Regions from separate parts of the Shewanella sp. SM23 genome, predicted to be linked through region 2. Evidence: predicted binding sites of a transcription regulator. Region 2 holds the regulator's gene; each other region holds the start of a gene.
What was found. The regulator sigma-54, encoded in region 2, starts transcription at its own class of promoters, with help from an activator protein. The targets are predictions, from matches to a motif close to GTTGGCACGNNNNTNGNNT.
Positions count from the first base shown of each region.

Region 1: L5L98_RS00145 (DUF1328 family protein) is a predicted target of sigma-54. The motif match lies at 8,277-8,295, and genes of this name have one in related genera.
Region 3: L5L98_RS00215 (DUF3192 domain-containing protein) is a predicted target of sigma-54. The motif match lies at 6,603-6,621, and genes of this name have one in related genera.

Region 1 is NZ_JAKKRM010000001.1:30,782-41,241, reverse strand. It holds gene L5L98_RS00160 (PfaB family protein) at 1-261, shown strand, start outside; gene L5L98_RS00155 (beta-ketoacyl synthase N-terminal-like domain-containing protein) at 258-6,251, shown strand; gene pfaD (eicosapentaenoate synthase subunit PfaD) at 6,375-8,021, shown strand; gene L5L98_RS00145 (DUF1328 family protein) at 8,377-8,553, shown strand; gene L5L98_RS00140 (hypothetical protein) at 8,577-8,771, shown strand; gene L5L98_RS00135 (diacylglycerol kinase family protein) at 8,916-10,460, shown strand, end outside.
Region 2 is NZ_JAKKRM010000019.1:79,548-90,007, forward strand. It holds gene kdsC (3-deoxy-manno-octulosonate-8-phosphatase KdsC) at 1-385, shown strand, start outside; gene lptC (LPS export ABC transporter periplasmic protein LptC) at 382-942, shown strand; gene lptA (lipopolysaccharide transport periplasmic protein LptA) at 929-1,483, shown strand; gene lptB (LPS export ABC transporter ATP-binding protein) at 1,480-2,211, shown strand; gene L5L98_RS18900 (RNA polymerase factor sigma-54) at 2,319-3,797, shown strand; gene hpf (ribosome hibernation promoting factor) at 3,826-4,113, shown strand; gene ptsN (PTS IIA-like nitrogen regulatory protein PtsN) at 4,116-4,559, shown strand; gene rapZ (RNase adapter RapZ) at 4,556-5,410, shown strand; gene L5L98_RS18920 (HPr family phosphocarrier protein) at 5,397-5,672, shown strand; gene mgtE (magnesium transporter) at 5,922-7,286, shown strand; gene L5L98_RS18930 (molybdate ABC transporter substrate-binding protein) at 7,365-8,201, opposite strand; gene L5L98_RS18935 (OmpA family protein) at 8,468-9,157, opposite strand; gene L5L98_RS18940 (transposase) at 9,830-10,063, shown strand.
Region 3 is NZ_JAKKRM010000001.1:56,791-67,250, reverse strand. It holds gene L5L98_RS00255 (hypothetical protein) at 27-221, shown strand; gene truC (tRNA pseudouridine(65) synthase TruC) at 343-1,188, opposite strand; gene L5L98_RS00245 (YqcC family protein) at 1,175-1,495, opposite strand; gene L5L98_RS00240 (DUF3549 family protein) at 1,658-2,671, shown strand; gene L5L98_RS00235 (DUF3301 domain-containing protein) at 2,668-3,054, shown strand; gene L5L98_RS00230 (DUF962 domain-containing protein) at 4,806-5,111, opposite strand; gene L5L98_RS00225 (GNAT family N-acetyltransferase) at 5,104-5,742, opposite strand; gene L5L98_RS00220 (DUF2789 domain-containing protein) at 5,893-6,126, shown strand; gene L5L98_RS00215 (DUF3192 domain-containing protein) at 6,138-6,545, opposite strand; gene L5L98_RS00210 (hypothetical protein) at 6,710-7,093, shown strand; gene L5L98_RS00205 (Zn-ribbon-containing protein) at 7,093-7,866, shown strand; gene syd (SecY-interacting protein) at 7,961-8,611, opposite strand; gene queF (NADPH-dependent 7-cyano-7-deazaguanine reductase QueF) at 8,671-9,528, shown strand; gene L5L98_RS00190 (LysR family transcriptional regulator) at 9,611-10,460, opposite strand, start outside.

The DNA of each region.
Region 1 (10,460 bases), on a different contig from region 2:
GAAGTGGGCGCCGATAGGCAAACCAGCACACTCATAGATAAAATCAGCCATGCCCATGCAGGCCAAAGCACCAAGAACGCAACTACAGTAGCCATAGCCTGCAATGCCAAGGGTGCTGATGTGATTACCAGCTTACTCAAGTGTTTAGCTCAGCTGATAAGCCACAGAGTACCGCTTTCGCTCGCGCCGCTTATTCAGCCATTAAGTGCTAATGCAGCCCCTTTATCATCAGCTGTATCACCAAAAGGAGAACCCCTGTGAGTTCTCAGCATTCCCCTACGATTGATAAAACTAACGTGCCTACCATTGCGTCAAACCGCGCATCAAAAAGTGCGTCAAAAATTGCGATTGTCGGTCTTGCGACTCAGTATCCTGACGCCGACAATCCTCAAACTTTCTGGCAAAATCTGCTGGATAAAAAAGACTCACGCACCCAAATCAGCCGCGAGAAGCTCAATGCCAATCCCGCCGATTACCAAGGTGTGCAGGGGCAATCTGACCGTTTTTACTGTGATAAAGGCGGCTATATCCAACACTTCCAGTTTGATGCCAAGGGCTATCAACTGCCTGAGTCTGCCTTTGACGGTTTAGATGAAAGCTTTTTATGGGCACTCGATTGCAGTCGTAAAGCCCTTCAAGACGCAGGGATTGCACCAAGCGATGCCGTACTGGCGCGCACAGGTATCGTAATGGGAACCTTGTCGTTCCCCACGGCCCGCTCCAACGAATTATTTTTGCCTCTGTATCATCAAACCGTTGAAAAGGCGCTACAAAACAAACTTAACCAAAGCGCATTTCAGCTGGCTGATTTTGGCAACTCAGTTAACGCTCTCAATGCCAATAACCAAGCATTAAACGTCGCCAATGGCGCGGTTGCCCACACAGCCTCAAAGCTGGTCAGCGATGCGCTCGGTTTGGGTGGCACTCAGTTGAGTCTGGACGCCGCCTGCGCCAGTTCGGTTTATGCGCTCAAACTCGCCTGCGATTACCTAACAACAGGCAAGGCAGATATGATGCTTGCGGGCGCAGTATCGGGCGCCGATCCCTTCTTTATCAACATGGGATTCTCGATTTTCCACGCCTATCCAGATCACGGTATTTCGGCGCCCTTTGATAGCAATAGCAAGGGCTTATTCGCCGGAGAAGGCGCTGGGGTGTTAGTCTTAAAACGCTTAGAAGATGCCGAGCGCGATGGCGATAACATCTATGCCGTCGTTAGCGGCATTGGTTTGTCGAACGACGGTAAAGGCCAGTTTGTATTAAGCCCCAACAGCAAGGGCCAAGTGCAAGCCTTCGAGCGCGCCTATAGTGCCGCAAACACACTGCCTGCCAATATCGAAGTGATTGAATGCCATGCCACAGGCACGCCGCTTGGGGATAAGGTCGAACTCGCTTCGATGGAACGCTTTTTTGAGGACAGACTCGCTGGCTCTGCTGTGCCGCTGATCGGTTCGGCAAAATCCAACTTAGGCCATTTACTCACAGCCGCGGGCATGCCGGGGATCATGAAGATGATTTTTGCCATGCGCTCGGGTCGACTGCCGCCAAGTATTAACTTATCAGCGCCGATATCCTCGCCTAAGGGTTTGTTTAGCGCTAAAAATCTGCCAACAGAACTGCATGCTTGGCCCGATAAAGTCGGTAATGACCGCCGCCACGCAGGTGTTTCTGTGTTTGGTTTTGGCGGCTGTAACGCGCATTTATTGCTGGAATCCTATGTACCGGCAAATACCAGTAGCAAACATCAGCAGAGTACAGCCCAAGTAAGCTACCAACATACACCATTAAATATCATTGGCTTAGCATCACACTTCGGGCCTTTATCCTCCATAAATGCACTGGATAACACGATTCATGCTCGGCAACATGCCTTTATCCCGCTGCCCGCTAAACGTTGGAAAGGCTTAGATAAACATCCTGAGATCTTAGCTAACTTTGGCTTGCCTTCTGTACCGCAAGGCGCATATATCGACCAGTTCGATTTTGACTTCCTGCGCTTTAAAGTGCCGCCCAATGAGGATGACCGCCTGATCTCCCAGCAACTGCTGCTGATCAAAGTGGCCGATGAAGCGATCCGTGATGCCAATCTAAAACCCGGTGGCAAGGTGGCCGTATTAGTGGCGATGGAAACTGAACTCGAATTACACCAGTTCCGTGGCCGCGTAAATCTACACACCCAACTGGCAGACAGTCTTAAAAAACAAGGGATAACACTCACACAAGCTGAGTATCTCGCCCTTGAAAAGATCGCCATGGACAGTGTGCTCGATGCCGCCAAACTGAACCAATACACCAGTTTTATTGGCAACATCATGGCGTCACGTATCGCATCCCTTTGGGACTTTAACGGCCCTGCCTTTACCATTTCGGCGGCGGAGCAATCGGTCGCCCGCTGTATCGATGTGGCCGAAAATCTGTTGTCCCAAGAATCCTTAGATGCCGTAGTGATCGCCGCCGTCGATTTAAGTGGCAGTTTAGAGCAAGTGATCCTTAAAAACGCCGTATCGCCAGTGGCATTTACTGCCACTGACGCAGGCTGGAAAGTCGGTGAAGGTGCTGGCGCGTTAGTGCTAACAGCGCAATCAAGTGCAGCCCAGCCAAGTAATGCCGCTGACAATGCTAATACCAATAGCAGCTATGGCAACAGTTATGGTCACATCAGCGGCCAAGTATTTGGCGCGATTTGTGACATACAAGGTAATAGCAACACAGCGCGCATTTGCGATGACTTGCTAACCCAAGCCAAGGTGAATAGCAGCCAGATTAGCTTGATTGAAACCAGTATTGCGGTTGAGCAACTTGACGATTCAGAGTTGGTACTCAATACCCTGCTGCCGAGTGTGAACCAGCGCAGCCAAGCTGCTGATACCCTAGGCCACAACTTTGCCGCTGCGGGTATGGCGAGTATTTTGAGCGCGCTGCTTCAGCTTAAAAATCAGGTGCAGCTTAAAAATCAAGCGCAACTTAACAAGCATTCTTCTCAAGCTCAGCAGCACGCACTCGTTGCTACTTTTAGCCAAGGTAAATGCTCGCAGTTATTGCTCAGTCAAAGTGCCACGCAAGCGCACAGTTTGCAGCAAAGGCTTGAACAAGACTTAACGCTTTCTGAGCAAAAACACTTAATAAAACAAGTAACGCTCGGTGGCCGCGATATCTATCAGCATATCCTGGATACGCCGCTCGCAGGCCTCGATGCTATACAACAAAAAGCCCGAGCCATGACAGCACTGCCAGCGCGCAGCCAACGCAAACATTTGGCCCAAATAGCGAGCAAAGACACGAATAGCTTTGCAACAAGCAGCCCAACCACGGCTCAACAAAAAGAGACATTAAGCAGCATGCCAATGAATGCCCTAAGCACGCCCAATAAAAACGCCGCTCAAGCAGAGCTAAAAGACGCGGCATTTTTAAGCAATCAGCAACTCGTCCGTGAGGCGCATTTAGCCTTTTTGCAAAGTCGCGCTGAAGGACTGAAACTGGCCGATGCCTTGATGAAAGCCCAGCTTGCCAGCGAGTTAGCCGTCAATGGCCAAGTTGCACCAGTACAACAGCAAGCCATTGTTCAGGCATCTGCGACAGCGGTTCTTCCACATCCTGTGCTTTATCCCAATCATGCAAAAGTGCCTGAGTACACGCCGCCAACACCGATAAGCAAGCCTTGCATTTGGGATTATGCGGATTTAGTCGAGTACGCCGAAGGTGATATTGCTAAAGTATTTGGCCCAGATTATGCCATTATCGACAGCTATTCGCGCCGTGTACGCCTGCCAACCACAGACTATTTACTGGTATCTCGGGTAACGAAATTAAACGCCCAGATGAACCAATATCAGCCTTGCACTATGACCACAGAATACGACATTCCTGTGGACGCGCCGTATTTGGTCGATGGCCAAATCCCTTGGGCCGTGGCGGTTGAATCGGGTCAATGCGACTTAATGCTGATCAGCTACTTAGGTATCGATTTTGAAAATAAAGGCGAGCGCGTTTATCGCCTGCTCGATTGCACCCTGACCTTCCTTGGCGACTTACCGCGCGGTGGCGACACCCTGCGCTACGACATTTCCATCAATCACTTTGCCCGCAATGGCGATACCTTGTTGTTCTTCTTCTCCTACGAATGTTTTGTGGGCGACAAGCTGATCCTTAAAATGGATGGCGGCTGTGCCGGCTTCTTCACCGATAAAGAGCTAGCCGACGGCAAAGGTGTTATTCACACCGAAGCTGAAATCAAAGCGCGCAACCTCGCCTTGAATAATCCGAATAAACCGCGCTTTAATCCGTTACTTAACTGCGCGCAAAGCCAATTTGATTACAGCCAAATCCATAAACTGCTCGGCGCCGATATCGGTGGCTGTTTTGGCGGCGCCCATGCGGCGCATCAAGCCCAATATGGGTTGCAGCCGTCACTGTGTTTTGCCTCTGAAAAATTCCTGATGATTGAACAAGTCAGCAATCTTGAGGTGCATGGCGGCGCGTGGGGCTTAGGTTCAGTTCAAGGTCATAAGCAGCTCGAAGCTGATCATTGGTATTTCCCGTGTCATTTCAAGGGCGACCAAGTGATGGCGGGATCGTTAATGGCCGAAGGCTGTGGTCAATTACTGCAATTCTTTATGCTGCATATTGGGATGCACGCCAGCACAGAAGAAGGTGGCGTCAAAAACGGTCGTTTCCAACCGCTCGAAAACGCATCACAAAAAGTGCGCTGTCGCGGTCAAGTGTTGCCACAATCTGGCCTGCTCACCTATCGCATGGAAATCACCGAAATCGGTATGAGCCCGCGCCCGTATGCTAAGGCGAATATCGATATTTTGCTCAATGGCAAAGTGGTCGTGGATTTCCAAAACCTTGGGGTGATGATCAAAGAAGAAGCCGAATGCACCCGCTACCTCGCGGATAATGCCAACAGCACAGCTAACAATACGACTAGAAATGTAGCTAAAAATGCTGTTTCGGCTGCGCCGCTTGTTTCGACAACACCCGCATCGTTAGCCGCGCCGCTGATGGCGCAGCTGCCAGATTTAACTGCGCCAACCAATAAAGGCGTAGTGCCGCTTAAGCATGTACCTGCGCCGATTGCGCCTGCGGGTTCAAAGTATGCTAACCGCGTGCCCGATACCCTGCCGTTCACGCCGTATCACATGTTCGAATTTGCCACGGGCGATATCGAAAACTGCTTCGGCCCCGATTTCAGTATCTATCGCGGCCTAATTCCACCGCGCACGCCTTGCGGTGACTTGCAGCTCACCACCCGCGTCATTGCGATTGACGGCAAACGCGGCGAGCTGAAAAAGCCCTCATCTTGCATCGCTGAATACGAAGTGCCAGTAAACGCTTGGTATTACGATAAAAACAGCCATCACGCTGTGATGCCCTATTCAGTGCTAATGGAAATATCACTGCAGCCAAACGGTTTTATCTCGGGCTATATGGGCACCACCTTGGGCTTCCCCGGCCAAGAGCTGTTCTTCCGTAACTTAGACGGCAACGGTAAGTTACTGCGCCATGTGGATTTACGCGGCAAAACCATAGTGAACGACTCACGTCTGTTATCGACTGTGATTGCCGGCAGCAACATCATCCAAAATTTCAGCTTCGAGTTAAGCTGCGATGGCGAGCCTTTCTACCAAGGTAAAGCGGTATTTGGTTACTTCAAGGGCGATGCGCTGAAAAACCAACTTGGCATAGACAACGGCAAGATCACTCAGCCTTGGCATGTGCAAAATGGTATAGCCGCCGATAGCCAAATCAATCTGTTAGATAAACAGCATCGCAGCTTTAACGCGCCAGAAGGTCAGCCGCATTACCGTTTAGCGGGCGGTCAGCTTAACTTTATCGACAAAGCCGACATCGTGAAGACCGGCGGTAAAGCGGGCCTTGGCTATTTATACGCCGAGCGCACCATTGACCCGAGTGATTGGTTCTTCCAATTCCACTTCCATCAAGATCCGGTAATGCCAGGCTCATTAGGGGTTGAAGCCATTATCGAGCTGATGCAAACCTATGCGATTGACCAAGACCTTGGTGCGGGCTTTAAGAATCCAAAATTCGGCCAGATATTATCGGATATCAAATGGAAGTATCGCGGCCAAATTAACCCATTAAACAAGCAGATGTCGCTGGATGTGCACATTACCAGCGTGACAGACGACAATGGCAAACGCATCATTATGGGCGATGCCAACTTGAGTAAAGATGGCCTACGGATTTATGAAGTTAAAGATATCGCCATCTGTATTGAAGAAGCCTAGCGAGTTTACGCTGTTAGAAAGACGCTAATCTCGAATAACAAATAACGAATAACGAATAACAAATAGTTGCGCCGCCTTGGCTATCCACATCACCAAGGCGGCACAAATAACATGAGAACACCTATGACTAGCCATACTCTAGATCAATTCAATAGCAATAACGAAAAACTCAGCCCTTGGCCGTGGCAAGTCAACGATGCCGCGCTGAGCTTTGATATCGACGCATTAGGCAAAAAACTCAAAGATTTAAGCCAAGCCTGTTACTTAGTGAATCACAGTGAAAAAGGCTTAGGCATAGCGCAAACGGCCGAAGTAACAACAAGCGACAGCCAAGCGCCACTAGGCTCACACCCCGTCAGCGCTTTTGCGCCCGCCCTTGGCACCCAAAGTTTAGGCGACAGTAATTTTCGCCGCGTACACGGGGTTAAATACGCTTACTACGCTGGCGCTATGGCCAACGGTATTGCCTCGGAAGAACTGGTTATCGCGCTAGGTCAAGCGGGCATTTTGTGCTCGTTTGGCGCGGCGGGGTTAATTCCATCCCGCGTTGAAGCGGCCATTACTCGCATTCAGGCGGCGCTGCCTAATGGTCCTTATGCTTTTAACTTAATTCACAGCCCAAGCGAGCCCGCATTAGAGCGCGGCAGTGTTGAGCTGTTCTTAAAACATAAAGTGCGCACGGTCGAAGCCTCGGCATTTTTAGGTTTAACGCCGCAAATCGTCTATTACCGCGCGGCGGGTTTGAGCCGCGACGAACATGGCGACATCGTCATTGGCAACAAAGTCATAGCCAAAATCAGCCGTACCGAAGTCGCGACTAAGTTTATGGAGCCAGCGCCAGCCAAAATCCTCCAGCAATTAGTGAGTGACGGCCTTATCAGCCAAGACCAAATGGCGATGGCATTGCTGGTGCCTATGGCGGACGACATCACGGCCGAAGCCGACTCAGGCGGCCATACCGACAATCGCCCGCTAGTGACGCTATTGCCGACGATTTTGGCGCTTAAAGATGAAATCCAAGCTAAGTATCAATACAAAACGCCTATCCGCGTGGGCGCAGGCGGCGGCGTAGGTACTCCCGATGCAGCATTAGCCACCTTCAACATGGGCGCGGCGTTTATCGTCACAGGTTCTATCAACCAAGCTTGCGTCGAAGCGGGCGCGAGTGAACACACACGTAAGTTACTCGCCACCACAGAAATGGCCGATGTAACTATGGCGCCTGCCGCCGATATGTTCGAAATGGGCGTTAAATTACAAGTGGTTAAGCGCGGAACCCTGTTCCCGATGCGCGCCAATAAGCTGTATGAAATCTATACCCGTTACGATTCGATTGATGCCATCCCTGCGGACGAGCGTAAAAAGCTCGAAGAGCAAGTGTTCCGCTCATCACTCGATGATATTTGGGCGGGCACAGTCGCCCACTTTAACGAGCGCGATCCTAAGCAAATCGAGCGCGCATTGGATAACCCCAAACGTAAGATGGCGCTGATTTTCCGCTGGTATTTGGGTCTTTCGAGCCGCTGGTCGAACACAGGTGAAGTCGGCCGCGAAATGGATTACCAAATTTGGGCAGGCCCAGCACTGGGTGCATTTAACGCTTGGGCAAAAGGCAGTTATTTAGATGACTATAAGGCCCGTAATGCGGTGGATTTAGCCAAACATTTAATGGTGGGCGCAGCATATCAATCCCGCATTAACCTGCTGTTATCCCAAGGTACGAGTATTCCAGTTAGCCTGCAGCGCTGGAAACCATTAAATCGTTTTTAAACGTATTTAGCTCCTATCATCTTGTATTATAAGATCATAATATCTTCAAGCCGACACAAACTCACAGTGTCGGCTTTTATTTGTCTTTACTTATGAACGACATCAGCTCACAGTCTTTGATTCAACGTATTAGGCTGAAACTCTTACCGAAGCTTAGGTAAAAATTGCCTACCCCTCTTTTAATTCACTCACACCATTTTAAATAAAATGATTTAAATTATATTTAAAATCAATTAACTACTTAAAATTTTTAAAGTTGGCATTAAGATCGCAATCAAGTAAGAGCCATTAGCCGTTACCTTACAAGTGACACAAACGGTCATGAGAAGGATTAATACAAGGGCAGGAGGTTATTATGCTAGGTTGGACATTAGTATTTCTAGTTGTTGCCGTGATTGCCGGGTTGTTAGGATTTGCTGGGATTGCTGGCGCAGCGGCGGGAATAGCGAAAATCATTTTCTTCATATTTATTGTGTTATTAGTGATTTCTCTGCTGATCAATGCCCTTAAGGGTAAATCACCGCGACTATAATTTTTTTAGAAAAGGAGATAGATATGAAACCATTTACCCTGATGACAAGTGCAGCATTCGCATTATTACTCGCCCTAGGTTTAACGGCCTGTAGTGATAACAAAGCCGAAGACGCGGGCGAAAAAATCGATGAAGTAATGACTGATACAGGTAACGCCATCGAAGATGCCTGTGAAGAAGTCAAAGAAGGTGTTAAAGCTAAAGATACTAAGTGCTAAACAAACCTGACTTTAGGGTGGCAATAGACTCGTCTACTGCCACCCTTTTGGTTTAGACTCGCTCATTTCTGCATCTCTCATCTCGACATCTATCCATTCAAGTGCAACGATTTTAACCAAGAACAATGGCATTGGAGGACTTGCATGCTAACGAAGATCCACATCAAATATTTGTACACTGCAAGTGCAGTATTGTTAGCCTATTTTGCAGTAACAGACACTTCTCCCCTGCTCACTTTCATTTGTGCATGGACAAGTCTGTCACTGTTTTTAGTCGGTTCAGCCTATTGGTTTAATCTCGCCAGTATTTTTAGAAAACGCCAAGATGGCACTATTCCTTGGTATATTCGTTGGGGTTTTATTCCCTTTTTATTAGGCAGTCGACTCTATAACCACTGGGCCAGAAAATACGATTCAGTACCGCCCATGCAAAGGATTGATGAACATCTGTATCTCGGCTGTAGACTCTTTTCCGCAGATCTGGAAAAGATTAAAGCCAATAAGATCACTGCCATTCTGGATGTCACCGCTGAATTTGATGGCTTAGATTGGTCGCAATTTGAAGATCATATCGAGTATTTAAATATTCCCATCCTCGACCATAGCGTACCGACCAGCGCCCAACTCAATCAAGCCGTTAACTGGCTGCACCGCCAAGTGCGCGCCAATAAACAGGTACTCATCCACTGTGCTATGGGTCGTGGCCGCTCAGTGCTGGTACTCGCCGCTTATTTGGTTTGTAAAGATAAACAACAGCACTTCGCCGAAGTACTGCAGCAGATAAAGCAAATTCGCAAAACCGCTGGCTTAAACAAATGGCAATTACGCGCGCTCGATCGCATGCTCAGTCAAGGGAAAATTAACATCCACAAAGTGGCGTGGATTATCGCCAACCCAGTCTCTGGTGGCGGGAAATGGCAAGAATACAGCGAGCAAATCCAAGATGAACTCAAAGCCTATTTTGACCTGACTTTAAAACTCACAACAGCAGACGAAACTGCAAATGTCTTCGCCGAGCAAGCCCGTAATGCAGGCGCTGATATCATTATCGCCTGTGGTGGCGATGGTACTGTGACTGAAGTGGCCTCTCAAATCGTTGATACGGATATCGTCTTAGGCATCATTCCTCTTGGCACAACTAATGCCCTCAGCCATGCCCTCTTTGGTTTAGGCAGTAAGCTTATTCCTATCTCTCAGGCGCTGGATAATATTATTCAAGGGCATTGCCAAGCCATTGATACCGCGCGTTGTAATGAGGCGTTAGTGTTGTTGCTTGTGGGCATAGGGTTTGAGCAACAAATGATTGAATCCGCAAACCGTGAGCGTAAAAATGCCCTCGGCCAGTTTGCCTACCTCGATGGCTTATGGCGCGCAGTGAATGCCGATATCACTTTAACCATCCAGCTCAGCTTAGATGATGCAAAACCCACAACATTGACGACCCATAGCCTAATCGTTGCCAATGCCGCACCGTTTACCAGCGTGTTGGCGCAGGGCGATGGCGAACCAAACATGACCGACGGTTTGCTCGACATTACTTGGTTGGATGCTGGCGATGAACCCAAAGAGCAGTTGCTTAGCCTCGCTGAATTAGCGATTGCAGGATGGGTGAAAGAAGGCAATAAAAATGTGCGAGATCAACAAGCGAGTGCAAGTAAAGTCCATCATGCACATGCTAAAAAGGTCACC
Region 2 (10,460 bases):
CGTGCGCTCACTCCTCACCAGCGGTTTCAACCTCGCCGTGATCACAGGACGTCAATCCAAAATCGTTGAAAACCGTATGACAGCCCTTGGTGTTACCCATATTTACCAAGGCGTAGACAATAAGTTCGAGCCCTATGAAGCATTGCTCGCACTTTATGGTGTCACCCCAGAAGAAGTGGCTTATATCGGTGATGATATTGTCGATCTCCCCGTGATGAATGTCGTCGGTTTAGCGGTCAGTGTTGCTGACGGCCACCCCTATGTACGCCAACACGCCCATTTTGTGACTACGCTCAATGGTGGCCACGGTGCACTGCGTGAACTCACAGATCTGTTACTCCTAAGTCAAAATAAATTCACTTCGGCCCATGGAATGAGTATATGAGTCGTGTGACACTCGCGATTATCGCTTTTTTTGGAACCGCACTAGCGCTTTACTGGCAAGTGCAGAACAAACACAGCGGTGATTCCGATAACAGAGTAAAAGATCAAAATACCCCAGATTTCATCGTTGAAGATCTGCGCAGTGTTGAGTTCAATGAGCAAGGACTAGTGAATAGCCGTGTGACGGCGAAACACATGGAACATTATGATTCAACGAATCAAACTTTCTTTACTCAACCTGTTTATCTTGTTTATCCAGACCAAGGTAAAGCACAATGGCAGCTCAGGGCAGATCAGGGCAAGCTAAACAAGGAAACTGGCAAGGTTGTATTAGAAAATAATGTTATTATCGATGCCATTAGCCCAGAAGAACCGATTCAGACCTTGTCCACCAGTTATCTGGAACTCGATCTCAACACTATGATAATGACCTCTGACCGTACCATTTACGTCACAGGGAAAGATTTTAATATTCAAGGCCAAGGCCTTTATGCCGACCTCAACGCGCAAGAAGTGCAATTGACCAGTCAGGTAGTAGGAACATATGAAGCAAAATAACGTATTACTTGCCAGCCTAATGCTAATTATGAGCATGAGTGCTTTCGCGAAAGTCGGCGACTTAAAGCAAGAAGTCAAAATTAAAGCTGTGAGCCAAACTGCGGATATCAAAAACAACCAGATCATCTTCTTTGGTCCAGTGGAAGTTACCCAAGGCTCAATAAAAATCCAAGCAAATGAACTGCGTGCATTTTCCGCTGAAGGTGAAAATAGCAAAACTTTGGTCGCCACAGGCAACCCTGCTACGTATAGCCAAATATTAGACGATGGCCGTCCTGCATCGGCGAGCGCGAAAGAAATTCGTTACGATATGGCGAGCCGCACCTTAACACTGAAAGGTATGGCGTCATTAGATCAAGCAGGTAGCCAAGTTACAGGCAATTTAATCCGCTATAACATGATTCAACAGAAATTGATGGCCGAGAGTACTGGCAGTGGTGACGATCGCGTGATCACTATTATTCAGCCTGAAAACTATCAAGATGATGCTAAATCAGACGCTCCGGCGGATAAACCTGTAAAAAAGCAGGACTCTAAATGACCCAAATCACCTTAAGAGCACAAAATCTGGCGAAAAGTTACAAGAGTCGCCAAGTGGTTAAAGACGTCAGTCTGACGGTAAAAACCGGTCAAGTCGTTGGCCTACTCGGTCCAAACGGTGCAGGTAAAACCACGACATTTTACATGGTTGTCGGGCTAGTGAAGAGCGATAAGGGACATATCTTTATCGACGATGATGATTTAACCGCAGATCCTATGCATCTGCGTGCCCGCAAAGGCATAGGTTACTTACCGCAAGAAGCCAGTATCTTTCGTAAGCTAACTGTTCATGACAACATCATGGCCGTACTGCAAACTCGTAAAGAACTTAAAAACGAAGAACGAGAAGAAGAACTAGAACATCTGCTCGAAGAGTTTCATATCACCCACATCCGTGACAGCCAAGGCATGTCATTGTCGGGTGGCGAACGTCGCCGCGTCGAAATTGCGCGGGCTTTAGCCGCTAATCCTAAGTTCATTTTGCTCGATGAACCGTTTGCCGGCGTCGATCCTATTTCGGTTATCGACATCAAGAAGATTATCGAACAACTCAAAAGTCGCGGCCTTGGCGTACTGATCACAGACCATAATGTCCGCGAGACATTAGATGTATGTGAACATGCTTATATTGTGAGTCACGGAAACCTTATTGCCGAAGGAACTCCAGCAGAGATCTTAGACAATCAGCAAGTTAGGGCTGTGTACTTAGGTGAACAATTCAGGCTATAGTTAATCGAGCGAAGCCAATGGAGGCAATTTATACCGCCATTGGGCTTCACTCAAGATAATAATAAGCGACCTCATCCAACAATAATAACGTAGGGATCAGCGGTAACATGAAAGCGTCACTCCAGCTCAAACTGGGTCAACAGTTAACCATGACGCCACAATTACAACAGGCCATACGTCTGTTGCAACTGTCGTCATTAGAACTGCAGCAAGAGATCCAGCAAGCATTAGATTCTAATCCCCTTCTCGAGCTGGAAGAGGATCAATTCGACGCCACTAAAACCCCTGTAAACCAAACGCTATCCGATACGGATTTCAGTGAATCTAGCACTCTGCCACCAGAAAAAGACAGCTCCACCATAGACACGGCAGAGTCGCTAACCAAAGAATCCATGCCCGATGAGCTCCCCATGGACACCACATGGGATGAAGTGTTTACCGCCTCCCCAAACTCAGGCCCCGGCGGCAGTCGTGAAGACGATATGCCCTTCCAAGGCGAGACCAGTGAAGGTTTGTACGAACACTTAGAATGGCAAAAAAACCTCACGCCGTTTTCTGAAACCGATTTAGCCATTGCCACCGCCATTATTGATGCCATCGACGATCAAGGCTATCTCACCCAAAGTACTGACGAAATCCTCGAAGCCATGGGCAATTCGGAGGTCGAGCTTGACGAAGTCGAAGCCGTACTCAAGCGCATTCAGCATTTTGATCCCATAGGCGTTGCCGCCCGCGATTTAAGTGAATGCCTGCTAATCCAACTGTCGCATTTCGCCGCTGATACTCCCAACCTAGAAAACGCCCGTATGCTGATCAAAGATCATTTAGATCTGATCGCCGCCCGTGATTTTAGGTTATTGATGCGTAAGACTAAATTAAAAGAAGATGAATTAAGGGATGGTATAGCACTTATCCAAACTCTCAATCCTCGCCCAGGTTTGTTGATCACGCCCAATAATGACGAATACGTTATCCCAGATGTGTCTGTGTCGAAGAAAAATGGCCGCTGGGTCGTTGAGCTTAATCCTGACTGCATGCCAAAAATCAATGTAAATCAACATTATGCTTCTATGGCACGCAGTACCAAAAACCAAGCCGATAGCCAATTTATTCGCGGCCATCTGCAAGAGGCTAAATGGTTTATTAAGAGCTTAGAAAGCCGTAACGACACTTTGCTTAAAGTTGCTAATTGCATAGTGCAATATCAGCAAGGTTTCTTTGAGTACGGTGAAGAAGCCATGAAACCTATGGTGCTTAACGATATTGCCGAAGCGGTAGAAATGCATGAGTCCACCATCTCACGGGTCACAACTCAAAAATACATGCATACCCCTAAGGGACTTTTTGAACTAAAATACTTCTTCTCTAGCCACGTCGGTACTGACGATGGTGGTGAGTGCTCATCCACAGCAATCAGAGCCTTTATAAAGAAACTGGTGGCAGCGGAAAACCAGAAAAAACCATTAAGCGATAGTAAGATGGCTCAACTTCTGGCAGAACAAGGGATCAACGTAGCCCGCAGAACCATTGCGAAGTACCGAGAGGCTATGCTTATTCCACCTTCTAATCAGCGTAAAAGTTTATAACCTACAGTGGATATCGGAGGACGTTTCTATGCAAATAAACCTAAGTGGGCACCATATCGAAATTACCGAATCGTTACGTGCATATGTAGAAGAAAAGTTTTCAAAACTTGAACGCCATTTCGAACAGATCAATAATGTGCACGTTGTGCTCAATGTTGAGAAAATGCAACAGATTGCCGAAGCGAGAATAAACCTCATAGGTGGTGAAGTTTTTGCTACTTCAGAGCATGCTGACATGTATGCCGCTATAGACGCCCTGATTGACAAGCTTGACCGTCAGGTTATTAAACACAAAGAGAAGTTAACAAAACACTAATAATGGAACTTTGTACCATACTGCGGCCGGAGTGCACTACCTGCGCCACTCCGGGCAGCAAGAAAAAGGTACTGGAACTCATCAGCGACTTAGTCGCTGCCCAGTACCCGACCCTCTCATCTCAAGAGATATTCGAAAGCCTAGTGGCGCGCGAAAAGATGGGGAGCACAGGTATAGGTAACGGCATCGCCATTCCACATGGTCGACTAGCCGATATAGATCAGCCCATTGCCATACTAATTAAGTGTGAAGAGCCGATAGCATTTGATGCTATCGATAAGCAACCTGTTGATATTTTATTTGCACTACTGGTGCCTGCAGACCAATGTCAGCAGCACTTAAGTACCTTGTCTTGCATGGCCGAAAAGCTGAGCGACAAGCAAATATTAAAGCAATTACGCAAGACGCATGATGAAACGGAACTCTATCAGGTAATCACTGGATGAAACTGGTCATAGTGTCGGGCCGCTCAGGCTCAGGCAAATCTGTCGCCCTTAGGGTACTCGAAGATCTCGGCTATTATTGTGTCGATAACCTTCCCTTGCCATTGATTGGCAGTTTGCTTGAGCAACTCAAAGGCAGTAACGATCTCGTCGCCATCAGTGTCGACGTGCGTAACATGCCTGAGCAGGATAAGGTCTTAGTGAAACAACTCGCTAGCCTACCTCCAGATACTGAGTTAACGAGCTTCTTCCTTAACTCCAGCGATAAAATTCTGCTTAAGCGTTACAGCGAAACCCGCCGTTTACATCCTTTGTCGAAGAGCCGAGTCTCTTTGCAAGAAGCGATAAAGCTGGAGGGGAAACTGCTCGAGCCTATGTCAAAACTGGTCGATCACTACATAGATACGTCGAATCTGAATATCTATGATTTAAGCGACCAAGTCAGACAAATTCTCCTTGGTAGTGTCGATAAAGAACTCGTGATCAACTTCGAGTCCTTTGGCTTTAAGCACGGAATGCCCACCGAAGCCGACTTTATGTTCGATGTGCGCTTCCTGCCCAATCCCCACTGGGAGTTGGCGCTGCGGCCATTGACTGGCTTAGATGAACCCGTAGCTGAGTTCTTAAATCGTCAACCACTGGTTAATAAGTTCATCTGGCAAATCGAAAATTTACTGGAGACTTGGCTGCCGCATCTCGAGCGTAACAATCGCAGTTATTTAACGGTAGCTATTGGCTGCACAGGTGGACAGCACAGATCGGTTTACGTCGCAGAGCAATTGGCAAAACGCTTTAGTAACGGTAAACATAAAGTTTATGCCCGTCATCGAGAGCTCAACAATGCCAAAGCTTGAACGTCAGATAACCATCTGTAATAAGCTCGGTTTACATGCCCGTGCCGCCACTAAGTTGGTGGTACTGGCTTCCGAGTTTGATGCGACCATCACCTTAATCCAAGGCGATAAACAAGCATCGGCCGCCAGTGTACTTGGCTTACTGATGCTTGAAACTGGTATGGGTAAAACCATTAAGCTGATCGCCGAAGGCCCAGATGCAGAGCCGGCTCTCGATGCCATTTGTGCCTTAATCGACGCTAAGTTTGACGAAGCCTGTTAGTTTCACTTCACACTAAGCACTTCATCGTTAGTTTCACTTCATGTCTAGTTTAAAAAACTTGCCATTCAGAAAACATTTGTCGCTCGACGATACAAGCTACTGGCGATTACACTAGCGGTCATTACGCTGGCACTGGCCTTAACCTTACCTTAGCCGCCTTAATCTGTGTCATCGACTGACGCTTAGTCACCGCTAAATCCTAGCCCAACACTAAGATCTCAAACCAATTTGCCGCACAATGGAGGACAAATGCCCGTAGATAATGCAGAAAACGATCACACCGGACATAGTCTCGACCAGTTAAACCAAGCGCTTAGCAGCGGCATGTTTGTACACGTGCGTAATATGCTGCAAAAAATGGCCGCCTCAGATATCGCGCTGATCTTAGAATCATCACCGCCAAGTGCCAGACAAGTATTGTGGCAGCTCATCGATCAGGAACAAATAGGCGACATACTCGATGAGTTGAGTGAAGAACTCAAAGACCCACTTATCCGCAGCATGAGCCCTGAGCGAGTCGCGAAAGCGACAGCAAGCATGGACACCGACGATCTCGCCTATATTCTGCGAAGTCTACCCGACGCAGTTTACAAACAAGTGCTGCAGTCGATGACGGAACAAAATCGCCTGAGGGTAGAACAAGCCCTATCTTATCCAGATGAGACCGCCGGCAGCTTGATGAACACAGATACAGTCACCTTAAGACCCGATGTGAATATCGATGTGGTGCTGCGCTATCTTCGGCAAAGGGGCAACCTACCCGATACCACAGATACCTTATATGTGGTCGACAAACAGGACAAAGTCCTTGGCGGTGTTAGGCTGGCAGATCTGCTGACTTGCGCGCCAAGCACCACAATTCGCAATATCATGGATCCCAATATTCAAAGTATTCCTGTGAGCATGTCCGACAGCGAAGTCGCGCAGAAATTCGAACGCAATGACTGGGTATCGGCACCTGTCGTCGACAGTGATGGTAAGCTGCTCGGGCGTATCACAATCGATGACGTAGTCGATGTTATCCGCGAAGATGCTGAACATTCCATGATGGGTATGGCGGGGATGGACGGAGATGAAGATACCTTTGGTCCTGTGCTAAAAAGTACCCTACGTCGCTCGCTCTGGCTCACTATAAACTTATTCGCCGCCCTGCTCGCCTCGTCGGTCAGCAATATGTTTGAAGGCACTATTGAACAATTTGCCACTATCGCCATCCTAATGACGATTGTCCCTAGCATGGGCGGTGTTGCCGGTAATCAGACCTTAGCGCTCGTGATCCGCGGTATTGCTTTAGGCCATATCGGCCAAAGCAACGCCCGCTGGCTTATCGGTAAAGAGCTATCGATTGGTTTTCTCAATGGCTTGATGTGGTCGATTTTAGTCTTTGTCGCCGTGTGGCTATGGAAGGATGATATGGCACTGGCGGGATTAATTGGTAGCGCCATGCTGATCAACATGACAGTAGCTGGGCTTGCAGGTGCGAGTATTCCATTGATTTTAAAACGACTTAAAATCGATCCTGCCCTCGCTGGCGGTATGGTGCTCACCACAGTCACTGACGTGGTTGGCCTGTTCGCCTTCCTCGGGTTAGCGACGCTCTACCTGATGAACTAACGCTTTAACAGTTTGAGCTAACCACAGAACGGCACCCCAAAGGTGCCGTTTTTTATCCGGCTTGAAAGCTAAAAAAGGTTATTTTGCCGGAGGTTGAAAACCATAACTGCTCAGAATCGCTTGGCCTTTTGTCGATAGAATGAACTCAGCTAACGGCTTAGCGGCAGTATTAGCGCCTTGTAAAACCAGTAAACCATAGTCGGCACCCACGGCGAGTTCCTGCGGTAAGTCAATGATTTGTAAACTTGGCACTTCTTTTTTAGCCAGCACAGCATTAGTGCAATAGGTTAAAAAGATATCCGCTTGCTTGTTTTCCATCACCCAGCCATAGGGGTTGCGATCTTTAGGCGGTTTAACGCTCTCAGGGCCGCCCGTCAGTTGTAATGCCTTGGTCTCTAACGCGGCTTTCGCATTGGGTTTTACCGCTTCGGCCTTAGCAAAAACGGCCCAGGCATAATCACCCGCGGGGTCGGCTTTCGGGGTTGAGGTACCGACTTTAATCTTAGGATCTAACAAGGTATCGAGTAACGTCGCACTCGTCACCTGAACTGTGTCTTGAGCAATGGCGCAGAGTTGATTACGGGCAAACATTTGCACCGCTTCGCCCTGACCCGAATCCACTAATGCCTGTGGATGTTTCATATTCGCCGAGGCAAAGATATCGACTTTCTCGCCCTCTTGAATGCGCTTTAACAATAAACCTGAGGGCGCATATTGCGCTACAACACTTATTTGCGACTGTGCTTGATAAGCAGCAATAATATCACTCATCGCAGCCTTTAAACTGCCTGCGGCGCGCAGTTCTATCGGCGCGGCTCCTGTGGTCACTTCGGCTTTCATCGGCACTCCTTGTACAGCAGTCACCATGATGACAGGACTTAAACTCAAGGCTACTAACATATTTTTGCTTATCATAGTCATATTCTCCTTTAGGCACTAAAAGTCATTCTTGTGACTTATTACCATACAGAACGTGAAATAGATAAAGGGATCAAGCTGAAGTCATCCCAAGGTAATTAGCAGTGATATGTTTGTGGTGCAGGTCACTCAAGGTGCGCTTCATAAAGGACAAATTGTCTAATAGAAGCACGGCAAGCTAATCACTCAATTAGCCCACCACTGAAAACAAAAAAAGTCGCCCCTGGCGACTTTTTCAGCGAGAACTTTGTGCTTAGACCAGACTATTTACCCGTTGGTATTAGTACGATCTCAACGCGGCGGTTTTGTGCTCGGCCATTTGCATTGGCATTTGATGCAATAGGACTCGCTTCACCCATACCTTTTGATTTTACACGGGCAGAGGCAACGCCTTTACTCATCAAGTAATTACCCACTTCGCTAGCCCGGACCTGTGACAGACGTAAATTGTAAGAGTCTGAACCACTGCTGTCGGTATAACCTAATACGTTAAGCTGCGTTTTGCTGTATTCCTTGGCCACAACCGCCACTGAATTCAGCACGCGTTTAGCACCGTCACTTAACTCGGTTTGATCTACGCCGAAGGTCACTTCATTAGGCATATTCAAAATGATGTTATCGCCGTTACGGGTCACACTCACGCCCGTTGAGGCTAATTGTTGGCGTAATTTGGTCTCTTGCACATCCATGTAATAACCAATACCACCACCGACTGCAGCGCCCGATGCTGCACCAATTAAGGCACCTTTACCGCGGTCGCTCTTGCTCGAAGATACCACTCCAATTGCGGCACCCGCGACGGCACCAATCAATGCGCCACTGGTCGCTTTAGCGGTTTGTTCTTCATTTGAATAGGGATTGATTGTTGTACAACCCGATGCAACTAGCGCGGTCGTCAATACCACTATGGCTAACAGGGATGGTTTAGATTGCACTGCCTGAAAACACTTCATCATTTATAACCTCTTTATATGATTGATGACTGTGAATACCGCTCAAAAGGGCAAGAAATATCACGTCCATTAGGTAATACGAATGACCTAGGGATTGCCACAAAGCAGGCAGTATATAAGCAATTGCGCTGGAGACAATCCTTTATCCATCTTCAATTATGCTAATCCAGATTTTAGTCAGCAAAGATACAGATTTCGGGCTTCAATCATGGCTTGTACCGCCCAATTTCATATCAAGTCTATGGCACCGAAATAGTGCACCTTGCACCTTTATTGGCAGCACTAAAAAATCACGCCGTTTTAATCGAAGGCGCAATACAATGATTTAAAAGGTTAAAATAAAAATTAGAATATTGGCACGAATTTTACATACTACTAAGTGAGTAGACAGTCAGACGCGGTAAACATCGCCGAAAACTCAAGTCGACTTCAAGAGGATTAATCCAAATTAAATGGACCTATCGAGACAGAAAATGGGCTCGAGTATTTAGGGTCATGAAGGAGGAAGTATGAAAACGGTCATGAACTTTATCGCACTATGTCGCCACGAATGGATTTGTCTGCGCCATCTAGGTCTGAGCCAGTGGGATTTAGAACAGCGTCACTATCATCAATAAAAGGCAACGCAAACGGTCATATTTTGGTTAGAAGGCAGTAAAAGAGGGAACGCTCATGGGAATCGCAGAAAATAGTCTCAAGCTACATGTTATCACCGAGGTTAAAGTACAAGGTCGCTTACTGTCGGATGTTGCACGTCAATACGGTTTATCTGCCAAGGCAGTCTACCAATGGGTGCGAGAAAGCGATCTGCAACCCCAGCAAAGAGAATGCGCATTAATGAGTGAGATTGCCCAGCTACAGAAAAAAATTAAACAGCTCAATCAAGAGCTACGCACGATAGGTTAGCCTGTACAACAAGCTAAACGTGCCCGAATAGACAAGGCCGGACGAGATTGCATATCGCCCTGCTGATAACGCTAACGATGTAAAAGATGTGCTAACAACAATAATAACAGCGCCCTTTTTAGTCCGGCCTTGTCGTCCAAATTGATGAACCCAGCGAAGATTGGGAAATAGTATTAACAGCAACAAACGGATAGGGACAATGCAAAAGTTTCGGCAAGACTAGGGAGGGAGTTATCTCCCCCAAGATCAAATATGTGAATTGTGCTCCCCCAAGTCATGAACATATTTCTCTCTCTGGCCTTGTCATTTTATTCACAGGATCAATGATGATCCAGCACTGCAATGAGTGTAGTGCGCCAAGGAAGGCCGTGATTGGTATTACATAGATTGACTGAAG
Region 3 (10,460 bases), on a different contig from region 2:
AGCCATTGAGCGTGAGAAAATATCTAATGCGACAGTCCACCCGCCAAAAACACCTCAAGCAGCACCACAAAACAACCCATATTCGGCGTAAAAACTATTTCCACTCCGCCCAGCAAAATCTCATATCGCCACTTGCACTCACGTCTGGATTCTCAACCTTAGCCGTCATGATGCAAGAGCTGCGGCCACAAACAGCACAAACGCCACAACTCCTCGATTAAGCAATCCACCTCGTTTTAAATTCGATGACTTTAGTTTCAATAACAAAGCAAAGTGAATGCACTTAATTTTATTCACGCGGCTAAGTTGATATCACCATATCAAGCATTGGCCGCTTGCTGTTCACGCCTCTTGGGCGATGAATAACTCTGCTTGCTGACTCAAGGTCGCCTCATCCCAACCTAGCTCGGCAAACACGGTTTCCCACTCAGGCTCGAGCTCGGTTTCTATGCTGAGCCGAGTTTGAGTTATAGGGTGTGTAAAGGTGAGTTTTTTTGCGATAAGCCACAGGCGATTAATACCGAAATGCTCACGAAAAAATGCATTTTGCTTACCATCGCCATGGGTGGTATCACCGACGATGGGGTGGCGTAAATGCGCCATGTGTCTTCTGAGCTGATGCTTACGCCCCGTTTTAGGACTCAAGCGTACCAGTGCGAATCGGCTAGTGGGATATCGACCTGACGGATACGGAATTTCAGTATTGAGTAACGGCTCATACGCCGTCACAGCCTCCTGCGCCGCTTTATTAGGATCGGCATTCTTATCGCCTAATTCATCCAACTCAACCTTAAGCGCATAGTCTAAAATACCGCTCTCATGCATATTACCGCGCACTAAAGCCAGATATTGTTTTTCAACCGTATGGGAGGCAAATTGCTCACACAGAGCATTGGCCACTTCACTACTCTTGGCAAACAAGAGCACGCCGGATGTCGGCCTGTCGAGACGATGTACAGGAAACACATGACAGCCCACTAAGTCACGGGTCAGCTGCATGGCAAAAAATCGCTCCCGACGCGCTAAATAACTGCGGTGGACCAATAAGCCTGCGGGTTTATGAATTGCCACTAAATGCTCATCTTCATAAAGAATTTCAATCTCAGGCGCCTGCTCTTCTGAATCATCCTCTTGGGATACATTCACTGCATTTTCAGGCGTTTCAAGCCAGATATCATCTTGATTCATTTAACAACATATCCAATTCATTCAATAGGCTAATTAAAGTTTGGCGCGGGGGCATATCCAGCCAAACATGTTCAGCCATAGGGGCAATCGCAATTTGAGTCGGCAATGGCGCCCCCGTTTCGATTAAAGTCTGCATTCTAGGCAGCAAAATAAACTGCAGCCACTGCTCAAGGGGCATAAGATCACAGGCAAAAGGTGCTGTGCTTGCCATTGCAGCGGCAGAAGGCGCTTGCTCAGACCACAACTCGGCCGCTTGCAGCGCGTGGGTAATCTGAGCCAATTTAGCTTGGGTTTGACTGTATAACATAGCTTTCAGATCCATTCTCATGTTAGCCATTGCGATTCAAGAACTCACCACAATTCACTGGCCGAATAGGTCGATTAAAGTGCCGCAATCATACCATCCAGACGCACTTCCCCCTATAATGGCGCCAATTTATTGAGCCTCTTTGATTGATATGGCAGCCAAATGACTGAAATTACAACTTTAAGCCAGTTTTTAACCACAGCCAAAACCCAGTTCCAAGTCTATGATCTTGGCCGTAGGGTGCAACATATTGATATGCTCGCGTTTCACCAAATAGAATCTCTGTCAGCCCCTTATCCTTATCCCATTCAAGGGCATGCACAATTTGCTATTGTCTTTTGGGATGCGAGCCAGCAGCACTTTATTTGGTTTCTAAAACTGGCGTTAGATGAGCAAGGATTACTGTCGCCCGCGCCTCGCTCACAATTTATCGAAATGATATTAGCGGCACTAGGGCAAGATCCCACTCAGCCGCTCAGTGATGAGCAGCAAGAACGACTCGCGAATAATCCGTTTAATTTCAAGCCAAGCCAGGAAAAACTGGCCGTATTTAACGCACTCGTTCGTAAACAACTTGGCCAGCGCGCTTCATCACAATACGAGTTTGCCGTGCAATATCTGTCAGGCCAAATTGCCCCATCACAATGGCAACATATTGGAATGCAAGGCATAGCTGATGTGTGTGTACGCGCAAAAGAATTTGATCATGAGCAGCACTTGGTATCGAGTTTTGATACAGCCGCTATCGAAGTGCAAATCGCCCTATGCCAATGCCTTGAACACTTACAGCTTAGCGACACACTCGCCGATAAGATTCTCGCGAAACTTCAAGACGCAGCGCCAGAGCACCAAGCCTATTTCCTTCGCGCTTTGGCTTCTAGCGCCAAACACAGCCAAAAAGCGTTTGCGCATCTACACGGCCAATCCTCTTTAGATACCAATGCCCTCATCAGCATTGCCGGACGTAACTGGTCGGTATTAAAACAAGATTCAAGTCGCAGTCTTTACTTAGAAGCTCTGGCACTGCAGCCCCAAGCCTTTTTTAATCAGGTCTTTGCTGATATTGTGGCAATTCCTAGTTTGCGCAATCAACTACTAGGCGAATTAAGAAATCCCAATCGAAGTGTTCAACTATCACAAGCCATAGGTGGTTTGTTTAAGGCAGCTAGCAAATGATGTCAGATTTACTGTTAATTATTGGCCTCGTCGTGATTGCCGCATTCTTTTGGCAACTACGCCAAATGGCAGAGTTGAGCCGTATTTTTGCCGAAAAAGAATGTTGGCGACAAAAAGTTCAACTGTTAGCCATTGCCATGGAAACTGCCCGCCCTAGCATTGGCGGCACGACGGGGATCTGCTGGAAGGCGAAATATTTATTTGAATTCAGCACCGACGGCATTAACCAATACCGTGGCCATATTTGGATGCAAGGCAAGAAAATTCAAAAGATTGAATGGCCTATCTTCCCTGAGCCTGAATGGCATGAAGCCCCAACGTCACAGGGTAAGTTTGGCGGGTGTGGTACGCAAAGTGGTTGTAACTCAGGCAAATGCCATTAAGCTTTTATCGACAATGTTGGCTCAAATAAAATGTGAGCCAACATAGAGAGCAAGACATCATTCTTTTTTTATCGTAAATACGGCTAAAAAATAACTCACTGTAAAAGTTATAAAAGAAAGGGCGCGGCCCTAAAGCCACGCCCTCCTATTCTCTGTTAAGCTATCCCGCTATTTTTGTGCTCCCTGCACCATCCATGCGTCAATCTGCGTCCTGCTTCATCCCTGCTCAATCCTTGAGGTCCTTGTACTCATGTACTTCCCTATCTCTTGGTCATCCAGTCCCAAGCTTGCTCTTTCCTGAGCGGTTCCATCATCATCCATGAAACGGGTATTGCATCCATTCAATTGCACTCCCTGTGCCATTGCCATCCTATGCAATGAGTCTATCAATCCTTGATAGTCTCCCTTCCTTGGTATTGGCTCTCTTTCATCCTGAAAGGCCTATATCCCTATCTTTCCTTAAGTCACATTCCTTAGTCACTGTTCGATCATCCTGATCGCCAACATCCTGTTGCCCGCAATTCCTTCTACAAGATGAATTCTACGCCAACCAACGAAAGTACTCATTGTGGATTATTTAAAATGTTAACAAAAATGGTGAGCCCAACTGATAACAAACAGGTTAACCTACTGATATAAATTAAAATAATAACTAACCCAGAGACATAACCACCCTTTAGAATTACAAATTACTTACATACTTGTGAGAGACCTCTTACACGGAGGATGGCAATTCAAATCAAAAGTAAGCAAGTGCTAGATGTTCTCCCCTGAAGGACTTATGCATAAACCGCTATCGCTCAAAATTCGACAAGCATTCGGCGAATGACCAGAACACAGAGAGTAAATCATTGGCAATAAGAGAAGTAAGACTGGTAAACATGTTTTACGGCAAGATGTCTTTAAGCAGCGTTAAGATAAAGTCTGTGTGAATAGCGTTATAGCTTGGCAAAGCCAGATTAATGCTGAAAATGAACCAAAGAAAAGGGCGCAACTAAAGTGCGCCCCATTTATCCTTTGTAAGCCGTCCTGCTCGATTTGTGCTCCCTGCACCATCCATGCGTCTGCTTGCGTCCTGCGTCGTCCCTGTAATCCCTTTTCGTCCCTGTGTATCAAACTTACGTGAGATAACACTCAGTCCCTTGACCTGTAAATCCTTTTTACAGAGCCTGTCACTTCCTATGACTTATTCCTATTGCATCCTGCAAAATTTATTTTCCATAGATTAGTACAAGCTGTTCACCCTTATACTTTATCCTTATCTCGACACATCCTGTTTCGAGTTCATGCTTAATCCTTAAGCGTGTCCTGTATTCTTCCTGAAATTCATCATCCTGACGATACAACTCACTGTCCCTAATCATCCTTGAAAAGCAATCCTGCTTTTCCAGCAATCCTGCTTTTCCTTAGCCTATCCGAGGCGAATGACAGTTTTCCTACCGTCAGCGATTTCAACCTTGAAATCTTAATTCGTTGCTTCTTGCGTCCCTTTGGCCTGTTTTGCTTTCCTTGCTATCCATTTGCTTTGGCCATGAGTGAATTCTACGTTAACCCTAACGTTTTTGTTCGGCTCAAAGAACGGACTACAAGATTAATTACGGACCAACCAAAGAAAAACAAATACAACCCAATGATTCTATTTAAAATTAAACATTGCAGGACAAAAAACAATCAAAAAGAAAACATTATGTCCTACAACGTTTGTAAGCGATCTCTCACACTGGCATGGGCATCTCACTCGGGCAATTTTTTTAATGTTTAAAAAAGCGGCGAATCATCTGCGCAAACATCACCCAATCTGCCATCAAACTGTAAAAAGGATACTGAAATGTCGCGGGTCGATTCTTCTCAAATACGAAGTGTCCCACCCATGCAAAACCATAACCAACAATAGGAATAAACCAGCATAGCCACCAGGCTTGTGAAACCAAGGCAATGCCAATCAGCAGCAGAACTAAACAACTGCCAACAAAGTGTAATTGCCGACAAGTCGGGTGCTGGTGTTGGGATAAATAGAAAGGATAAAAATCGGCGAAACGTTTATAAGAGTTAGTCATCTTGTTGAACCGAATAGAATAAAAGCTGGCCATGGATACTGCCGATACTCAGCTCGCCTATGGATACAAAGTCATGCTGAGTAAACAGTTGCAAGTGGTTCTCCTGAGCGATAAACACACCAATGCCATCCAAATCAGGCTGCTCATCACACCAACTCACCACAGCTTGCACTAACTTATGTCCAAGTCCTTTGTGCTGTTCATTTGGTGCAAGAGCAATAAACTGCAAAATACCGCAGTGCTTACTGGGTAAAAGTTCAATAATACTGGACTCTTTGTTCATTAGTGCTTGAGTCGATTGCCAACCTGTACCTAACAACATCTTTAAGCGCCAATGCCAATAACGCCCTTCCCCTAAAGGCACTTCTTGAGTAACTACACAGGCTAACCCAAAGAGTCTTTCATGGTCGAATAAACCTATGAGGGCTTGTTTTTGTTGCCATAACGTATTGAGTTCTTCCCTGATTGCGGCGCGCAATTTTTGCTCATAAGCGGCTTTGTCTGAGGTAAAGAGTGAATCGACAAAAAAAGGATCATCATGGTAAGCGTTATAGAGAATAGAAGCGGCAATGCGTAAGTCTTCCGCGGTCAAATAGACTGCGCGGCAGTCCTCCAGAATTTCATTGTCCATCGTTAGCATTCCTTGACTTAGCTCACACTTTTTTATGCGTAACTGTTAATCTACCAAGGAAACTAAAAAGTGCAAATTTTAATCATAGATTGCATTTTTCAATCAGGCGCTTACTCTAAACGAAGGCACTATACTGAAAAGGAAATAATGATGGATACAACTCCAGTAGACTTAAGCCACTTGTTTGAGCAACTCGGTTTAGACAGTAGCGACGAGGCCATAGCGCAGTTTATTGCAACCCATGATATCGACCATCACATCCATTTAAGCCAAGCGCCCTTTTGGACCCCAGCCCAAAAGAGCTTTATCATTGAAGGTTTAGAAGCCGATGCCCTCTGGACTGAGCCCATTGAGCAATTAGACACTCAGCTACGTAAACGATAAGACTCGTTGGTTCAGATTTTACCGTAAGCCGTTTCACCCCAACCCACTAAGGCATTGTTGCTCAGCACGATAGGCGTGCATTCATCCTTAGTGGTTTTTCCATCGCCATTATTACGCTGGGTACGATAAAACAACACTAAGACTTCTTTATTGGCTTCACCTTGTTGAGCACTTTGTTGAATATAGGCTTCACTAAAATCAGCGGTGCCCATTAAGATCATCACTTGGTCTTTAGGCATACCTAAGCTCAGCTTGGTTAAGTTAGTGCGATTTTTATCCTGCACTTTCTCCCAAGATTCGCTGCTATCCCAGCCCGATTCTCCATCACCGACATTGACCACGCAGCCGCTAAGACCTAAGCTTGCGAGCCCTAAAAAAGTGATGGCGATAAGTTTGTTATTCAATTTATGGTTCATCATGTGACATCCTGTGTAATTATTATTGAAGCTTAAAAAATGGTATTTCGGCTGGACAATAAGCAAAATAAATGCCACAAGACAACACACTGTTTTTAAATGAAAAAATTAATTATTATTTTAAAATTGGTTTAAACAATTCAACAAATTAAGGAATTTTGCTAATTATGAGTCCCCTTGACCAAGTATTAGCGGCCGCACGTTCGCTCGAAGCCTGCGGTAAAGTACCGAGCCTTGCCTTAATTAAAACCCGTTTAGGTAGTAGCCTACCTTTACCTATATTGATCCAAGGCTTACAGCAATTTAAATCTATGCCTAAGGCGGATCGCGAGCGTTTAGCTGAGTTGCAAACTATCAGCCCTACAACTGACACTCCCGCAACTAACGATACCTTAACCCTTGCAGTGCTCGCCGAGCGCCTGCAGATGCAACAGGCGTATTTTGAACGTCATGCTGAGCAGCAAAAAACAGAAATAATGCAATTAAAAAACGAACTGCTTGAACTTAAACAACGCATCAACTTATTAGAAATCCAAGGAAAAACAGCTTAATGTTTGTCACTGAACTGCGCTTCGAATGCTTCGCCGACACCACGATATCTGCCGCCGAGAAGGCCATCAATCAGCTCCTTGAAGCCTATCGAGCTAATGGCCAAATCTTAGGACGAGAATTTGCGGTCGCCTTTAATGACGGTGAGTTTAGAGTGCGTTTATTGATGCCAGAGAAAAACAGTTTAGCGCACAAATATCACAGCCCTTGGGTCAAAAAAGCCTTAGTAGAATTAACCGACGCTAAACTACTCGCGCCGCGGGAAAAGTTTATTGGTCAGGATATCAATTCTGAAGTAAGTAATACCGAAACACCCAGCTGGCAACTGCTATATACCAGTTTTGTGCATATGTGCTCGCCCCTACGCAGCGGCGACAATTTATTGCCCATTCCCCTGTACCGTATACCCGCAACCTTTAATGGCGATCATAAACGTATTATCCGTTGGCAGAGCGAATGGCAAGCCTGCGACGAGCTGCAAATGGCAGCGGCCACCAAGGCAGAATTTGCCGCGCTAGAGGAATTATCGAGTTCTGACAGTGATTTATTTCGCAGAGGTTGGGATTTGCGCGGTCGTATCGAATATCTCACTCAGATCCCGACCTATTACTACTTATATCGCGTTGGCGGCCAAGATTTGGCCTCAGAAAAAACGCGACCTTGCCCACGTTGTGGCAGTCATGATTGGAAACTCGATGAACCTTTATTGGATATGTTTCATTTTCGCTGCGAGCCTTGCCGCATAGTGTCGAATCTGTCTTGGGATCATCAATAACATCTGTTTATCCCTTGCAAAACTCAACCTAAGATAAGCCACGCTTAGGTTGAGTTAATACTTAGGTTGATAATAAAAATGTCGCTCACAGAAGTTAACGTTTACCGAAAAGGTTTTGCCACATACGTTTAAAACTGGCGAAAATACCAGGATGTTCTAATGCGGGCATAGGTAGTTCTTCATGTTTAACGGGTGGTGCTATCCGTGGCGATAATGCTTCAATAAACGCAGTCAAACTCGAGGACAATTGCTCAGATTGCACTTCACCAGGGATTTCAATCCATACGCTACCATCACTGTTATTGATGGTGAGCATTTTATCTCCCTCATCTAACAGACCGATAAACCAAGTCGGTGACTGTTTCAGTTTTTTCTTCATCATCAGATGACCAATCAAGTTTTGTTGCAGGCAGTTAAAATCGTCATCATTCCAGACTTGCAGTAACTCCCCCGTGCCCCACTTAGAGTCAAATAATACTGGTGCGGAGAAATAATGACCGTAAAAATCATTGATCTCTGGCCATAAAGTTAACTCCAGTGCATGCTCTACATTGGCGAAACTGCCTTCAACTTTGCGTTTCACTGGCTGCCAAGAAACAGCCTGTTCAAGATCCGGTTGAAATTCGCCTTGAATACACACAGAAGGCTCACCCTGTGGGTAATAACGCGGTAGTTCACCTAAACTCGTTAAGTAAGCTTGATGATAGTTTTGCAAAAATTTATCGAGTGCGGGCAGACAAGACACTTAAGCACAATCCAATTTCAGGTATAATGTGCGCCTATTTTGACATGGAAACAGTATTGATGACACAGAATCACGATCCCTATAGTGATGCGCAAGCGCTTGTTGGCCTGACTTTAGGTAAAGCCACCGACTACCAAGCCGAGTATGATGCGTCGCTGCTGCAAGGGGTTCCACGCTCACTAAACCGTAATGCTATTGCACTCACTGGGACGTTACCGTTTCATGGTGCCGATATCTGGACGGGTTATGAGCTGTCTTGGTTAAATGCCAAAGGTAAGCCTATGGTGGCCATAGCTGAATTTCATTTAAGTTATGAAAGCCTGAATCTGATTGAGTCGAAATCGTTCAAACTGTATCTCAATAGCTTTAATCAAACCAAGTTTGATAGCCTAGATTCACTGCAAAAAACCTTAGTGCAAGACTTAAGTCAGTGTGCTCAAGGTGATGTTAGCGTTAAGATTATCGAGCCCAAAAGCTTTGGTATTCAGCGTATTATTGAGTTACCAGGCACTTGTATTGACGATCTCGATATTGAAGTCAGCGATTATAGTTTTAATCCTGATTACTTAGTTAACAGTACAGACGATAAGCAAACGGTCGCGGAAACACTTAATTCAAACCTGCTGAAATCCAACTGTTTGATCACTTCGCAACCCGATTGGGGCAGCGTGATGATCCGTTATCAAGGCCCTAAAATCGATCGCGAGAAACTGCTGCGCTATTTGATTTCTTTCCGCCAACATAACGAATTCCACGAGCAATGTGTCGAGCGAATTTTCGTCGATTTAAAACGTTTTTGCCATTGCACTAAATTGACAGTTTACGCCCGCTACACGCGTCGCGGTGGTTTAGATATCAACCCTTATCGCAGTGACTTCGAGCAACCTGGTGAAAGCCACAGACTCGCAAGACAGTAATGACCTTCTTAGGCGATTAGATTAACAATCTGAGATAGAAAATAAAATTTAAAAACTGCAACAAAGCTCTGAATCGCTAGCCCTAGCTGCTCGCTAGATTCAGAGCTTTTTTATTCACAGTATTTGCACTCGCATTGAGCAATAAACGCCGTAGCCATTGGTGGCTCGGGTTTTGGGTATATTTACTGCTCCACACCATATACAAATCAATTGGCCTTGTTTTCAGGGGCATAGGTAAAATCTGTAAGCCGAACATCTCAGCGTACTGACTGGCGTACCGCAAAGGCGCTATGCCTATCGTCTCACTTTTGCCGACAGTTGCAAACATACTCAATAAAGATGATTGCTCACTGTACATTTTGCGCCTTGGTAACACGCCTTCGGTAAACAAATCCCCTGCAGTCAAATTAAAACGCCGCATATTTAAAAAGACGTGTTTCTCCTCAAAATACTGCCCATGGGTGATAGCACCTTGAATACGAGGATGCTGCAAACTGACGATACAAACGAGGGTTTCGGTGAAGAGTAATTTGCTCGAGAGCAAACTTTGCTGCGCGGGCTTAATGTCTATGGCAACGGCGACCCGCTCAAGCAAAATATCGCGATATAGCTCATCCTCCTGCGGCGGCGACTCGCGGAAAATGACTTCAATATCCGCATTCTGTAATAAAGCCTGCACGCCTGATTGCAGCGCTTCGATAACCGACTCATTAGCATATACATAAAAGCGCCGCTGGCTCGAGTTGGGATCAAAATGCTCAAACCCCAGTAATACGGTTTCAATATCCGCCATGGGCTGCTCAAATTTACGGTACATCTCCCGTGCCACCGATGTAGGCTCAATTCCCCGTCCAACTCGATTAAACAGCGACTCCCCGACCCAAGCCCTGAACCGGCTTATCGCATTGCTCACGGAAGACTGAGTTAAATCT